Regions from separate parts of the Pseudoalteromonas sp. GB56 genome, predicted to be linked through region 1. Evidence: predicted binding sites of a transcription regulator. Region 1 holds the regulator's gene; each other region holds the start of a gene.
What was found. The regulator FliA, encoded in region 1, starts transcription of late flagellar genes. The targets are predictions, from matches to a motif close to CTAAAGNTNNNNNNNNNNNNGCCGATA.
Positions count from the first base shown of each region.

Region 2: a site for FliA is predicted at 2,140-2,166, ahead of ACH19P_RS10985 (VC2046/SO_2500 family protein). Genes of this name have one in related genera too.
Region 3: a site for FliA is predicted at 2,235-2,261, ahead of ACH19P_RS03235 (DUF5610 domain-containing protein). Genes of this name have one in related genera too.

Region 1 covers NZ_JBPCHK010000001.1:1,333,880-1,339,262, forward strand. The annotation lists partial or broken gene flhA (flagellar biosynthesis protein FlhA) at 1-202, shown strand, start outside; partial or broken gene flhF (flagellar biosynthesis protein FlhF) at 289-1,855, shown strand; partial or broken gene ACH19P_RS06280 (MinD/ParA family protein) at 1,848-2,709, shown strand; gene ACH19P_RS06285 (RNA polymerase sigma factor FliA) at 2,724-3,446, shown strand; gene cheY (chemotaxis response regulator CheY) at 3,487-3,870, shown strand; gene ACH19P_RS06295 (protein phosphatase CheZ) at 3,889-4,644, shown strand; gene ACH19P_RS06300 (chemotaxis protein CheA) at 4,660-5,383, shown strand, end outside.
Region 2 covers NZ_JBPCHK010000001.1:2,338,929-2,344,311, forward strand. The annotation lists gene ACH19P_RS10970 (SulA-like leucine-rich domain-containing protein) at 1-134, shown strand, start outside; gene ACH19P_RS10975 (YchJ family protein) at 179-637, shown strand; gene ACH19P_RS10980 (hypothetical protein) at 744-1,514, opposite strand; gene ACH19P_RS10985 (VC2046/SO_2500 family protein) at 1,596-2,105, opposite strand; tRNA gene ACH19P_RS10990 (tRNA-Tyr) at 2,218-2,302, shown strand; tRNA gene ACH19P_RS10995 (tRNA-Tyr) at 2,340-2,424, shown strand; gene ACH19P_RS11000 (M48 family metallopeptidase) at 2,450-3,148, opposite strand; gene ACH19P_RS11005 (MHYT domain-containing protein) at 3,334-4,155, shown strand; gene ACH19P_RS11010 (PAS domain S-box protein) at 4,163-5,383, shown strand, end outside.
Region 3 covers NZ_JBPCHK010000001.1:684,337-689,719, reverse strand. The annotation lists gene ACH19P_RS03240 (OmpA family protein) at 1-658, opposite strand, end outside; gene ACH19P_RS03235 (DUF5610 domain-containing protein) at 1,046-2,164, opposite strand; gene trmA (tRNA (uridine(54)-C5)-methyltransferase TrmA) at 2,351-3,448, shown strand; partial or broken gene ACH19P_RS03225 (thiol:disulfide interchange protein DsbA/DsbL) at 3,499-4,130, opposite strand; gene ACH19P_RS03220 (thiol:disulfide interchange protein DsbA/DsbL) at 4,147-4,767, opposite strand; gene ACH19P_RS03215 (serine/threonine protein kinase) at 4,801-5,383, opposite strand, start outside.

The DNA of each region.
Region 1 (5,383 bases):
GCGACTACAAATGTCACTGAGCGAAGCCCACCAAAGCCAAGAAATGGCGGGTGAACCTTCCATCTTATTGACCTCAGGAATGCTGCGAACTGTGTTGTCACGATTTGTGAAATACACCATTCCGGGACTCAAGGTGATGTCTTACCAAGAGGTTCCTGATGAGCGTCAAATTAAGATTGTAAGCTCCGTAGGACAGCAATAAACAAACGGCGATGCCAATGGCTTAGCCAACAGAAATAGCCGTTACGCTAAGCCATTTGGTGGCACCGATTGTGAGAGGGTGAACTTATGAAAATCAAACGTTTTTTTGCAAAAGACATGCGCACTGCGCTTAAAGAAGTAAAAGATGAGCTCGGTGCCGATGCAGTTATTATGTCGAATAAGAAACTTGCAGATGGTGTTGAAATCGTCGCGGCGATTGACCATGAGCGTCCAGCCCCAGCGAGCACTTCAGCGCCGCAAATGAAGGCCGCGTCAAATCAGCAGAGTTCTCAGCAAATCACGCAATCGCAGTCAGGTGTTCAACCGAGTCGTCAATCGAACCGTATTGTTCAGCCGCAAACTCGCTTTAATCGTCCGCAACCGCAAGAATCAAATAACGGCGTTGCAGATTCATTGCAAGCGCTGTTAGAGCGCCAAAACCCGCAACCAAAGAATGCCGTTTTGGCTGACATGTTCTCGCAATCTGGGATTGACTTAAGTGCCCGTGGTCACTCACGTGTACAGCAAACAACGCCCGCATACGAAGAAACAAGAGTCCCGTGCATTTACACAATCAGACACGCCTCGCAATCAGCAGATGGCTGCGCCTGCACACCTTGATGATGATTTAGATGGGGATGATTTTGCTGACTTTGCAGCGTCATCGCCTGCGCGTGACAGTCGTTCACAAGCCTCGGCTGTGAATAATGATGAAGTCACTGCGATGCGTGATGAAATGAACGCGATACGTCAATTGTTGGAACATCAAGTCTCTGGCTTGTTATATCAAGACCGAGCTCGTCGCGATCCAACGAGAGCGTGCTTTATTGAACGTCTTCAGGGCATGGGCATTGAAACCCAAGTGGCAGAACAACTTGTGCGTTATGTGCCTGATGACTTGTCGCGTAAAGAGGCATGGCAGGTTGTGCTCGAAATGATGCATAAACAAATGCACACCACGGGCAACGAAATTTTGCGTCATGGTGGCGTGTATGCGTTAGTGGGGCCAACTGGGGTCGGTAAAACAACGACAGTCGCTAAGCTTGCAGCATTGGGTGCGCAGAAATATGGCGCTGACAATGTTGCATTGATTACCACTGATACCTACCGTATTGGTGCGTTCGAACAGCTTGCGACCTATGGGCGCATCATTGGTTGTTCTGTGAAACAAGTAAAAGATGCCAATGAACTGGCCGATGTGCTTTATCAACTTCGCAATAAGCGTCTAGTATTAATTGACACAGCGGGTATGAGCCAGCGCGATTTACGTTTAAGTGAACAATTAAATACGCTTATGCGTAATGCGTCAGTGGATATCCGAAGCTATTTAGTTTTAAGTGCAACGGCACAGCGAGAAGTGTTGCAAGAGTCAATCAAACACTTCCAAAAAATTGACTTAAGTGGCTGTATTTTCACCAAACTTGATGAAAGTCTAAGTTTAGGCGAGATTATGAGTGTAGCGATTCAAAATCGCCTCCCAATAGGGTATCTTACTAACGGTCAGCGTGTTCCAGAAGATATTCGAGTAGCAAACTCAGAAAAAATGGTTAGAAAGGCTGAACAATTGTTTATTAAACGTCAAAAAGCAAAACAAACAGCAGCTCCAGGGGGGCGTCAGGCAGTGGCGTCTCAAGCAGTAGGAATGTATGATTAACACAGTGCACGATCAAGCAAGCGGCCTTCGTAGAATGAATCAGAATAATAATCAAGGCGTTAAAGTCATCGCCGTTACAGGCGGCAAAGGTGGCGTAGGTAAAACTAATGTATCGCTTAACCTGGCTATCGCTTTGGGACAGCAGGGCAAACGTGTCCTCGTCCTCGATGCCGATTTAGGGTTAGCCAACTGTGACGTTATGCTTGGTCTGCGTGTTGAAAAAAACCTTTCTCATGTACTCAGTGGCGAGTGTGATTTACGCGATATTCTTGTCACGGGTCCGGCGGGCATTCGTATTGCCCCAGCAACCTCGGGTTCTCAGTCTATGGTTGAATTAAGTCCAGCGGAGCACGCCGGGCTTATTCGTGCGTTTAGTGAACTCGATAATGAATTTGACGTTCTCATTGTTGATACCGCTGCGGGTATCTCTGATATGGTGTTGAGCTTTTCGCGCGCGTCACAAGATGTCGTTGTTGTCGTCTGTGATGAGCCCACATCCATTACTGATGCCTACGCACTCATTAAAATATTAAGTCGTGAGCACGGCGTATATAAATTCAAAATTGTTGCCAACATGGTGCGTAGTTTACGTGAAGGCCAAGACCTCTTTGCTAAGCTTTCTAAAGTGACAGATCGATTCTTAGATGTGGCTTTGGAATTGGTGGCAACCATCCCTTACGATGAAAACATGCGTAAATCGACACGTCGTCAAAAAGCCGTCGTTGATTCTGTTTCCTAATTCACCTGCGTCTGTGTCACTTAAAAGTTTGGCCAGCAAGGCAGTGAAATGGCCTGTTCCGAATCAGCCTTCAGGCCACCTAGAGTTTTTTATTGAGAAGTTAGTCAATAACTAGCGGTTAGAGCAACTATGAATAGAGTCGCCGGGTATCAGCATCAACAGCAACTAAACTCTCTCGTAGAGCGACATGCAGCACTGGTAAAACGTGTCGCGTGCCACCTATTGGCACGTTTACCCGCTAGCGTTCAACTCGATGATTTAATTCAGTCCGGCATGATAGGTCTTATTGAAGCCTCTAAAACCTTCGATGCATCGAAAGGCGCGAGCTTTGAAACTTTCGCCGGTATTCGCATTCGTGGCGCGATGCTTGATGAGATACGCCGTGGTGATTGGGCGCCTCGTTCTGTGCACAGAAACAGTCGCTCGGTTGCGCAAGCGATAAATGAGCTAGAAGGCTTGTTAGGTCGCGAGCCGAAGGATGTTGAAGTAGCTGAAAAACTTGATATTTCCCTTGATGAATACCATCATATTTTAAATGATGTAAATTGTTCTAAGGTGCTAGGCATTGAGGACTTGGGTGTGGATGAAGATGTCATCGTCACTCACAGTGATCAATCAGACACGGGCAAACCCTATGCGAGTGTCCAAAGCGAACGCTTTAACAGCGCATTAGTGGAGGCGATTAAGTCGCTACCTGAACGCGATGCGTTGGTGCTATCGTTGTACTACAACGATGAAATGAATTTAAAAGAAATAGGGCAAATACTAGACGTTAGCGAGTCTCGTGTGAGCCAAATCCATGGTCAGGCAATGATTAAGCTTAAAGCGAAAGTCAGTGACTGGGTCAATTAGTAGTAAGTAGAAACAGGTTCATACCTCACTGGAGGATACTTTGGATAAGAACATGAAAATTCTTGTGGTTGATGACTTTTCAACGATGAGAAGAATCATTAAAAACCTTTTGCGTGATTTAGGCTTTACCAACGTGCAAGAAGCGGATGACGGTAGCACAGCATTACCAATGTTACAGAATCAAGAGTTTGATTTTGTGGTAACAGATTGGAATATGCCAGGTATGCAGGGCATCGACCTTCTTCGTGCTATTCGCGCAGACGATAACCTAAAACACATTCCAGTATTGATGGTGACTGCGGAAGCCAAGAAAGAGCAAATTATTGCAGCAGCACAAGCAGGCGTGAATGGCTATATTGTTAAACCATTTACTGCAGCGACGCTGAAAACAAAATTGGATAAAGTGTTCGAGCGTTTAGGTTAACAGATTAAGGAGAGGCATATGTCAGCTCCCGCTGCACCTCATATTACCCTAGAACAGGCTAAGCAGCTTGTTTCCTTTCTTGAACAAGGTGAGCAGGAAAAAGCTGACCAGCTGATCCTCGATGCTGCTTCCAAAGAGCAATCTGAACTATTTGCCGAAGTGGGTAAACTCACTCGGCAGCTTCATGAGTCACTAAAGAATTTTCAATTAGATACCCGCCTGACAAATCTGACTCATGAAGCCATACCTGACGCCAAGCAACGGCTAAACTATGTCATGGAAATGACTGAACAGGCCGCAAATAAAACCATGGATGCGGTCGAAGCTAGCCTTCCAATTGCTGAGCGATTGTCGACGGATTTACACCAAATCAAACCCTCTTGGGATAAATTGATGCGCCGAGATTTAGAAATCGGTGAATTCAAGCAATTATGCCACCAACTCGATGGGTTTATGGGACGCTCTCAAGAAAGCACGTTGGAGCTGCATGATTTACTCAACAATGTGTTGATGGCACAAGACTATCAAGACCTCACGGGTCAGGTCATTCGTCGCGTTATTGAGTTAGTACGTGAAGTTGAAGACAGTTTGATTAATTTACTGACGGTCTTTGCCGGTGAAGAAGTGGATGCAAATGCTCTCGAGCGTGAAAAAGCAACCTCTTCGGTCGGTGGTGAAGGTGCAGAAGGCCCTATCATAGATTCAGAGTCGAGAGACGACGTAGTATCAGGCCAAGATGAAGTAGATGACTTGTTGTCGAGTCTAGGGTTCTAAGAGGAGAGCGGTTGCATGAGCTTTGAAGTAGATGAAGATATTTTACAAGACTTCTTGGTGGAAGCGGGTGAAATCTTAGAACTGCTCTCTGAGCAATTGGTTGAGCTTGAAAACAATCCTGATGATAAGGATTTACTCAACGCTATTTTTCGCGGTTTCCACACCGTGAAAGGGGGTGCCGGATTTCTGGGTATGAACGAGCTTGTGGATGCGTGTCACGGTGCGGAGAATGTGTTTGATATTCTTCGTCAAGGTAAGCGCAGCGTTACAGCTGAGCTAATGGACGTGATTTTGCAAGCGCTGGATACCATCAACGAGATGTTTGCGCATATTCAAGCACGAGAAGAGCCTGAACCTGCAGATCCTCACCTACTTGAAATACTACACCAACTCAGTGAACCTGAAGTGGCGGGTGAGCAAATAGCAACGGTTGCACCTGTCGAGGTTGCAGCTCCTGCGCCCGTTGAACCAGAGCCTGAAGCGGATATTGATATGGGCTTTGGTGATGACATCCTGTTCGATATGGATGGCGGTGATGTGACCGACGAAAGTATCGATGAGATTACTGAAGAAGAGTTTGAACATTTACTCGACGAGTTACACGGTGCTGGAAAAGGCCCCTCAGCAGAGACTCAGGGCGATGACACACCGAGTCATGGAGGTGATGATGATATCACTGATGACGAGTTCGACTCGCTACTAGACGAACTCCATGGCGCGGGCAGCTTTGGTGTTATTA
Region 2 (5,383 bases), 1.0 Mb from region 1:
TTACTTGGACAGACATTGTAAACCAACAGCAACTAGAGAAAATGCAACTAAACACGCATCAAGCAAAAGCACAGCTGTTTTGTTTCACATCAGATGACGAGCAAGCTCAATTAGCCGTGCCTCACGTAATGTAAGTTTGTTACACTATTAGCTGATGTATTTTTTCAGAAGAGCTGATATGTGTTTTTGTGGGTCGCCACACTCATTCGAACAATGTTGTGGCGTATATATTAAAGGTCAGCAAAGCGCACCTGACCCATTAGCATTAATGAAATCGAGATACAGTGCATTTTGCACACAAGAAATCGATTACTTATGTGCAACCTGTTCAAGCAAAGCGATCGTGAATAATGCAAAAGAAGATGTTGCTCAATTCGCGCAAGCTGCAAAATTTACCAACTTAGAAATTATCGAAAGTCAGTGTGAACTGACCCCAGCCGTCGTCGAATTCAAAGCACATTATCTCTATGACAACGCGTTATGCTGTATTCATGAACGTTCTACTTTTGTCAAAGAAGGCGGCACTTGGCGCTACGACGAAGGTGAATTGTTTTCTACCTCGGATGTAAAACTAAGCCGCAATGATGCGTGCCCATGCGGTAGCGGTAAGAAATTTAAAAAGTGCTGCGCAATATAAGATATAGCGCGCTCATCTTGGTAATTGCTGTATAAAAAACGTCAACCGACTCTAACTTTGGTTAACGTTAACGGACTGGTATTTCTTACCAGTCCTTTGTCATCCATTAAAACGTATAGCTGGCACTCATTAGCGGCCCATGCGTAATGGTGTCATAACTGAAATAGTTACTACTACCATTGTCGCCCGTATCATAGTCAACGTAGGTCGCCTTATATTGAAAAGACATATCCCAGTTCTCTGTGAGGTCATATACCACACCTAATTTCAAACTCGACGTCAATTTTGCAGATAAGCCAAAACCACCGACATCGGCTGCTGTATTGAAATGCCATTTTTGTGCGAATTCTTTGTTGTAACTAAAGCCCAATATAACGTCTACCCAATCTTCGTCTCTGTCTACAAGACTCGTTTGAGGTAACAAGGCCGTATCCAAATCAAATTGGTAGGTATTATCCCAACGACGCAACCCAACATAATTGACCCAGCTACCTGCAGATGGACTACTGTGCTTGTAGGCTAAACTGAGTTCCAATACACCTTGGCGAACACGGGCACTAAGAAACCCATCTTTTGGGATGTTAAAAGATCGCTTGAGATCCATGTATCCCCAATCTGTGACTACTCCCCAATTTGATTCGTGGAACGCTTCAAAACGCAGCATAAAAGCACTGTCTAAGTTATTCAAAATAGTATCGAAGTCTATTTCAAGTGGTGCCTCTAGTGTGCCAATAGATGAATCTCCATCAATCGCAGTGGCCATCAAGTAAGGTTCAACTTTGAATTGCCATTGGTCTGCATATGCATGCGCACAAGAAAACGCACTTGAAACTGCGAAAAAATAGAAAAAAGTAGAAGTGACTTTCTTAGGTAACATAATCATTCCTTGGTTCATCAGAGTCCTTGGTCGAGTATAGTCTGACAATAAAGGATGTGTTATTTGTTAGCCAAAATAACGCTATGCGATTGCACTGATCCCCTGGCGCTTTAGCTCATCTAGCTGGTCATAAAACGCAGCACCATCCATCTGAGGCTCATTGAGCGACATAGATTTATCTTGATATTTAGCTTGAACCCTAGGTTCGCAGTTATCGATTATCGGCAACGGAATGTGTTTTAAGTCATCACGAATAGCTAACGGTGTTGGCGCGAGGCAATCTTGCAGTCGTAATGAATCACGCAAGCCAATGGAAATGTACTCACATTGATTTTGCGTCAGTAAGATATTGAAATGTTCTGGGGCGCAAGGTCGAGCACGTGCAGCACCCAATTGTGCTCTTAGTTGCTCTTCTTCAACCGTTGAGGCTGGGGCTTGTGACGTGGGTAAATGAAATTGCGCAAAATCGAGCGCATCATGAGAGATCGAAGCAAGCAACCAAGCGAAATCGCCACGACGTTGTTCTTGCACACATTTATTTAGTTGAGTTCCTAATTGCTGCTCATTGCTGAGAATTGACTCAATTTGCATAAAGTTTGTTCGACCTGAATTATATATAACCAGTTATCGGCCGTTTTTAAATTTTCTTTAGTTTTTTTCTTTACTTGAATGCTCAGTTTGCTATTATCGCCGCCGTTGCTTAGGAGGGGTTCCCGAGCGGCCAAAGGGATCAGACTGTAAATCTGACGGCATTGCCTTCGCTGGTTCGAATCCAGCCCCCTCCACCACTATTCTTTAGTTCTAAGCAACCGACCACTTTTGTGTGGAGGGGTTCCCGAGCGGCCAAAGGGATCAGACTGTAAATCTGACGGCACTGCCTTCGCTGGTTCGAATCCAGCTCCCTCCACCACTTTTCTTTTCTTATCCGATTATTCCTATTCGAAGTTCAACTCCAATTTTTGACCATGTTGTTTAAGCCATAATTTTGCTTGGTTTGTGTGTTCGTATGTGTCATCCACCCATCGCCAAAATTCTTTACCATGATTCATATAGCGAATATGCGCGAGTTCGTGCACGATAACGTAATCTATGACCCACTTGGGCGCGCCCACTAAAAAAGTGTTAAAGCTCAATTCACGGCGTTGATTACAACTCCCCCACCTGCGTTTATAACTTCTAATTTTTACTGAACTGGCTTGAACTGCCATGACACTTTGCCAGTGCGCTAATCGCTCATTTATAAACGCGCGCAGAACGTCGCTCAGATGAGCCAACAGCAAGTCTTTTGCTTTGTTCTGTGCGTGATTCACGCGCTCAGCAATCACTAACTCAATGCCCATTGAGTTGCTTATCAATTGAGTACGTTTAGCCCGACTGACCTTAATATCCAGCCAATCTCCGAATAACATGATTTTGTTGTCGCTCAGCGGGTTGCTGGATTGTGCGCTGTAATCACTGTGTTTTTGTAATTGCACTTCAATCCATGTACGTTTGCTTTGCACAAAATCGTCAATAAATCGCTTGCACGCCCCTAAAGGTGCACGCACTGAAACACTTTCGCCCTTCACATGAATGGCGATAGTTCTGCGTTTTTTACTGAAAATCAGGGAATAATCGAGTGGCTGGCGTTCCAAAACTGCTCCAAACGAACCTTTATCAGGTACGATGTGTGTTTTACTGATGTGATGATACCATCGAATAGCATCGTGCCCCCAATGTAATATTTGGAGAGATAATGCTAATTCTTTAAAATCAATGCACTATACTTATAATCGTTTGGGCCATTGCCCAGTAGTTTCACGGGGTAATTAGCCGACTAATGCTTGCACAATTTTTTGTTTTCGACCCAGCTCCTGAGTTCCTAGTGAACGGCTCGTACAACTATGGACTGGTCGCTCTGTCAGTCGTCATCGCCATTTTTGCTTCATTCTTTGCTTTGCATTTGCGTGTATTCGCAGATACTAACCGCAATACTGCATCATATAAATACGCGCTTGTCTCGAGCTCTGCGGCTTTTTCCGGTGGGGTTTGGAGTATGCACTTCATTGGCATGCTGGCATTTACTCTCTGCGTTGAGGTGGATTACAACCTCACGATCACGTCCTTGTCTTTTATACCCGTTTTTTTAGCAACGTTAGTGGCATTTCACCTCATACGCGGCTTTAACGTTGAGACCAAAATTCAATTTATCAGTGCTTTGTTACTCGGCGCAGGAATTGGCTTGATGCACTACAGTGGCATGGAAGCAATGCGACTGGGGCCCAAATTAGCTTATGACCCTGTGTGGTTTGCATTGTCTATCGTTGTCGCTGTGTCCCTTGCGTGGATTTCACTAGCGATTCATATGAAGCTTCGCAGACCAAATGCGACCGCTGCGCAAAGTGTGTTGGCTTGTTTCGTCGGTGCGATTGTTATGGGATTAGCAGTATCCGGTATGCACTATACGGGCATGCATGCAGCTCGTTTTATTTCCCAAACGCCCTACTACTCAGAACAAGCAGACTTAGAACACATTGTTGATTTAGCGTTAGCAATCGCCATGGTCAGTGTCCTATTAATCTCAGTTATTGGTCTGTTGCACAGCTTGCTACGGTTTCGGATCCTGATTAAACAAACAAAAAATCAGCCAATCTCGTCTTGAAGCAGTCTTGAACACTGCGGTCGACGGTATCGTCACTATCACAGACAAAGGCAAAGTCTTGAGCTTCAATGCTGGCGCAGAACGCATCTTGGGTTACACCAGTGATGAAGTCGTCGGGAATAACGTCAAAATGTTAATGCCAGACGATATCGCGATACAACACGATCACTTCCTCGCTCGCTACAAAGAAACGAAAGAGCGCAACATTATCGGATATGGCCGTGAGGTATTGGCGCAGCATAAAAACGGTCATACATTACCCATCCACCTCGGCGTGGGTGAAGTTGCTTTGCCAGATAAGAAAATCATGTTCGTCGGCTTTATCACTGATCTCAGCGAACATAAAAAGATGCAGCAACAGCTGGCAGCTCAAGAGCATCATTATCGAACGCTCATTAATAATATGCCTGGGGTGGCCTTTCGGTGTCGTTTGGATAAGTATTGGAGCATGGTGTACATCAGCCCTATTGTAGAGAGTCTTACTGGCTATACCGATGAGGAGTTTGTGAATGGGCATATCCACTTTTCTGACTTAATCGACCCCGAGTTTGAAGAAAGCTTGCGCGAGAAAATTTACAATGCCATTGCGCTGGAGCAAAGTGACTATTCATTTGAATATCAAATCAAAACCAAATCGGGTAAGCAAAAGTGGATACTCGATAAAGGGACTTTCGAGCCAGACGACACCAATGAAATGTGCATAGCTGGTGTTTTGGTTGATATCAGCGAACGTAAAAGCATGGAACAACAGCTCATTGCGGCTAAAGATAAAGCAGAAGCCGCTGCTGAGACAAAGCAAGCTTTTCTAGCCAATATGAGCCATGAGATACGTACTCCGATGAACTCAATTATTGGCTTTTCAGAAGTACTACTGGACAGCCCTTTGAGTAAAAATCAACGACACCAACTTACCAATGTATTGCAATCCGCTCGCTCTTTGTTGCACTTACTCAACGACATTTTGGATTCCGCTAAACTAGAGCAAGGGAAAGTGTCTATTGAACGGATCCCATTCGATCTGTTAGCGCTATGCGACTCTGTTGTATCTAGTTTCTATCATCAGGCTCAAAGGAAAGGGTTAACGTTAGATATGCAGTTAGATGCATCTCTTGCGACCTATTATGAAGGTGATCCTCAACGTATTCGCCAGGTACTTATCAACCTACTAGGCAACGCCCTTAAATTCACCGAGCAAGGCCGTGTTGCTTTACAGGTAGTCGTGGCAGGC
Region 3 (5,383 bases), 650 kb from region 1:
CGTATGCATCAACTGCATCGCTCATCGGCGTGTTTGCACAGTTATCTTTAGCGTCAACTACACCGTCGTTATCTGAGTCTTTTGGCTCAACTGGCACAACAACTGGCGCTGGCTCAACTTTTGGCTCTGGCTTTTTACCAAAGTGGTAGCTTAAACCCATTTTCAAACCAAAATCAGAATGGTTTTGGTTCAAGCCTTCGTAATACATGGCTTCGCCATAAAATGCCCAGTTGTAGTTTAAGTGATTACGGAAACCTAGACCTAGGTTAGCGGCGTTGAAATCGTCGTATACTTCAAACTTTTTCGCACCGATGATACCGTAAACAGAATCACTGAAGTGAAGAAGAATGTCACCACCCCAACGTTCACCCGTTTTATGGTTAGGTGAATTTTCTTTATCTAATTCAAGTGCAGTGAAGTTAAGACGTGCTGTCCAGTATTCATTGAAACGGTAACCGACTTCAGCACCATAACCAAGTGATTCGCCTAGCTCAACGTTTGCAGGGCGTGCTCCTTGAATGTCGTCCCAGTCAGCCCAGAAGTAATCGCCATATACACCAATATGTAGGCCATGCTGAGGGTTTTTCTGTTCATCAGCAACAGCAGCAGTTGATGCCATTGCCAAAACGATAGCAGCAGAAAGTGATTTGATTTTCATTAGTTTCCATCCCATTTTACGATTATTAGTCAAACACACAGTTGCTGTAATCTGGCAGCAGTCCTGTGCGCCAAGTAAGAGTGATTAACATCCTCTTACTCAAAAACATTCCAATTTATTTAATTCCATCAGCCGACATTTTTTGCTTTTATCGCAGGCGGTTACAATTTTCCCACCAGGTCAGAATCCGCGCTAACAGTCTTTCACATACTACAGTGTAGACTAACTGGATAAATTCACCATTCTCCAATTAGGAACGACATATTAAACTATTATGTTCCTGAATATAAGCTGATTTTCGTATAAATGTATTAAAAATAGAAACATTCATTGTAATAAAAAGCACCCTATTGAGGGTGCTTCGAACATGACTGAATGCCGACCAAGCTAGCCTTGCAGTAACTCATCTAATTTAGAGAACAAGGCTTGGCTATAATCGATAAACGCTTGAACCTCATCTTTCTCTTTATCCTGATTTAACCACAGCAACAATCCAGATACTTCATTGTGAAGACCCAGTTCTCCCGCCTTACTGTACGCTTCTTTCAGCTTGTCATTGAAGGGTTGTAACTCTTTAGCAATTTCTTTTGCAGGGGTTGCACTCTCGTATTCTCGAATTGCTGCTCGAGTCTTAGATTGAGTCAAGTCCATCGAAAACGCGACGAGCTGTTCAGAGCCAAGCTGAAGCTCTCCAGCCTTGTTAAAGGCTTCGTCATATTGACCGCTAAAAAACGATTCACTCACATCTTGGAGCTGCCCCATCATTTCATTGACAGCTTCTCTTTCCGCTTCATCCAGCTCTCCATTGACCGTTAAAGAGAAAGAGACACTACGCTGCTCATAGTTAGAATACGCGTAGCCAGTTTTTCCTTTTTCACCTTGCGCAATTGAGGCCGCTTCGCCCGCTTTATAATTGTAATCTAAGCTAATAATAACTTCATCACCTTGCGCAGTCGTAAAACGGTACTCTGCGTTGTTAGTAAGGCTCATGAACTGGGCCTCACTCACTTGTACATTCGTTGCCTCTTGTTCACCAAATAATGACTTTTCAAACTCATCTAAGCCGTCATTGATTCCTTTTTGAGATTTGGCGATGCCATCTTTAATCTCATCATTCAACAAACCGGAATCATCGAGTTCAGATGTTGCATCATCAACTCCCATTTGCACGCCTTTACGCGCCTGTGCAAGCATCTCAGTCAACTTTTCATCTGAAGCGCCATCTGCTTGGGCTTTCTTAACCGCTCCAGTGACAAATTGCAGGACATTTTTTACAATTTCTTCAAAGTCGAATAGTGGCTTACTTTCTTTCTTTGGCGCAGGCTCAATACCCAGAGCTTGAGCTAGCTTGTCTTCTAATACTTTGGCACCTATTTGACGGTGATTACCAAAATAACTGTCTAATTTAGCAAGTTGACTCAGGGCTGTCGGGCTCATTTTCCCCTTGCTCTGCTCTAACCCTTTAGTCGCTGGATTAAGCCATTGATTTGAATCATTAACTTTCATATTGCTTTCATGGGCTCTGCCGGTACATGGCAGCATCCCGCGCTCCTGAATAGAGAATATATAATGAGTATATCGGCAGACTTGAGCAAAGCTGTAGAAAAAACGAGCAAATAATTCACTATTGTGACTGGACAATTATTTGCAGCCTCCTAAAATAGCGGCGCATTAAATTTTGTAGGGGTCTTCATGCCAGTCATAAATATCAACACGTCAGTGTACGAACAACAGTTAGCAGAAAAAGCGCAACGTATTACAGCGCAATTTGCCCGCTTTGGTGTGAAAACCTTAGAAGTATTTGAGTCTGAGCCTATTCATTATCGTCAACGAGCAGAGTTCCGTGTTTGGCACGATGGCGATGAGCTATACCACATCATGTTCAATCAACAGACAAAAGAAAAAGTACGTGTTGATAGCTTTGATCCCGGCGCCGAGTTAATCAATGCCTTAATGGCTGAAATGATCTTCCAGCTTAAGAGCAACGAGATACTTCGCCGTAAGCTATTTCAAATTGACTACCTCACTACGCTTAGTGGTAACGCATTGGTTAGCTTGTTGTATCATAAACAACTGGATGAACAGTGGTTGGCAGAAGCAAATTCATTACAACAACGCTTACAACAAAAGTTCAACGTCGAGCTCATTGGCCGAGCACGTAAACAAAAGCACGTGTTAGGTAATGAATATGTGGTTGAACAACTGTCAGTGAATGGCCAAGAATATACTTACCAACAGGTAGAAAATAGCTTCACCCAGCCCAATGCCAAAGTGAATGAGAAAATGTTGGAATGGGCACAAGATATCTGCGCACCGCTGAAGAATGATTTACTCGAGCTGTATTGTGGTAACGGTAATTTTTCTATCGCGCTTGCTGGTTCATTTAATCGTGTTTTAGCAACGGAAATATCTAAATCTTCCGTCAAGTCTGCGCAATACAATATTGCTGCAAATAGTGTAGCTAACCTAGATATCATTCGTATGAGTAGCGAAGAATTCACGCAAGCTATGCGCAAAGAAAGAAAGTTCTCGCGTCTGGGAGACATTGATCTACACAGTTATGACTGCCAAACCATTTTAGTCGATCCACCTCGTGCAGGAATGGACGAGCTAACCTGTAAGCTAACAAGCGAGTACGACAACATTCTTTATGTCTCATGTAATCCAGACACATTAGAGCGTGATTTAGACTTACTGACACAAACGCATAATGTTTCTCGATTCGCTATTTTTGATCAATTTCCGTATACCCACCATGTAGAATCAGGGGTATACCTTACTCGCAAGTAGGCATAAAAAAAACCGCATCTAAGATGCGGTTTTTTTACACGTCAACTCACTTACTTTTTAGCTAAGAAGTTAATTAACGCTGCAATATCTTCTGGTTCTGTAACGCCCGAATCACGACCTAGAATCAAACGATATTTACCGTTAACAATAAATGTTGGTACGCCTTTCAGTGCACCCTTCTCTTTGTAGTACTCCTGATCACGCTGCATCTTCGACGCTTTAGTGCGCACGGCAAAACCTGAAAACAGCTTATCAAACTTGTCACCATCAACACCATTAGCGACAAAGATGTCTTTCACATCTGCAACTTCATTAAACTTTGCACGCTTTGTATGGATGTGGCTGAAAATAGCTGATACAAGCTGGTCTTTCTCTGGTAGCACACTCGCTGTTGCCAATGCTTGTGAAAGCATGTCTTGATTTTCAGCAGTACGCCCCCCCATAAAATTAACGTGACTGCGTTTGAATTCAACATCACCATCAATCTTGGGTTTTACATCAACTAACAAACCTTCGTATGCATTACAGGCTGGGCAATAAAAGAGAAGAACTCTTTTACCTCTGGCTTACGGCTTGCGCGATCTGAAACGACTTCATAATGCGTTCCTTCCTCGAATTGGGCAGCAAATGCACTTAACGGCAATGCCAAGGCCATCATTGCAGCAGCAATAAACTTCTTCATACCAATATTCTCCGGGTTATTTTTCTAATAAGTGATTTACAAGTTCATTAAGCTCTTGCTGCGACTTCATCGTATGCACGAGTACTTTATACTTGTCGTTTACGATAATTGTTGGCACGCCTGTCAATGCACCTATTTTAGTGAAAGCATCTTGACTCTCAACGGCATCTTTTTCTCCCGTCAATACAGGCATACTGCTAGCCAGCATGGCAAAACGTTCTGCACTGATACCTTGACTAGTAAGCAATTTCTCAACAGCTTCTTGCGTTTGCAGTGGCTCGCGTAAACGGTGGATACTATCGAATATTGCAGCTGCTACTTGCTCACCTTTACCCTCTTGCTCAGCAACAAGGTAAGCCGTAGTTAAACGATTTTGCGCCGCTTTATCGATTCGAAGAAAATTAACGTGGCTCTTTTCTAGTGGCACACCTTCAGGCAGTGAAGACTTTAGTGCGCCTACAACGGGCTCTAATTTATAGCAATGTGGACAATAGAACGAGAAAAACTCTGTTACTTTGTCGCTGCTTGATGCTTGAGTTTCTAAAACCTGATAATGCTCACCCGCTTTAAAGTCAGCTGCAAACGCTGCAAGCGGTAAACAAAGTAAAATTAACGAACGTTTTAGTGTTTTTATCATAATCGTCTCTATATCAAATCCTGTGTTACTTCTTTAGGGCATTAGCTTTAACGGTGCTTCATCCAGAGCAGCTAACTGCTCTTTCAGTGCCAGCGTCTGTTGCTCCCAGTATTTGTCTTGCGCAAACCAAGAAAAGTTCCGTTCAAATGCAGGATCACTCCAACGCTTTGCTATCCAGCCCATGTAGTGCACCATACGCATTGCTCGTAACGGTTCAATCAATGGCAATTGGCTGTGATCGAAATCAGCAAACTCCTCATAACCACCAACGAGTGTGTCCAGTTGCAATAACTGATTTTGCCGGTCACCACTTAACATCATCCACAAATCTTGAATGGCTGGCCCTTGTCGGCTGTCATCTAAGTCGACAAACGTGAGCGTGTTATCCGCTGACCACAATATATTCCCTGCGTGGCAATCACCATGCAAACGGATAGTATCAACTCCCTTGTACAATTTGCTAGCTTTGTCGATAACTTGATCGAGCACAGTGTAAAATGGTACTGACATTGCTTCACTTACCAAGTTACTTTGCGCTAAATGAATACGAGCTTGATGTAGATATTCATCGCAGCTTAAAGTGGGACGAACATTGAATGGCCGAGCTTGGGCAACC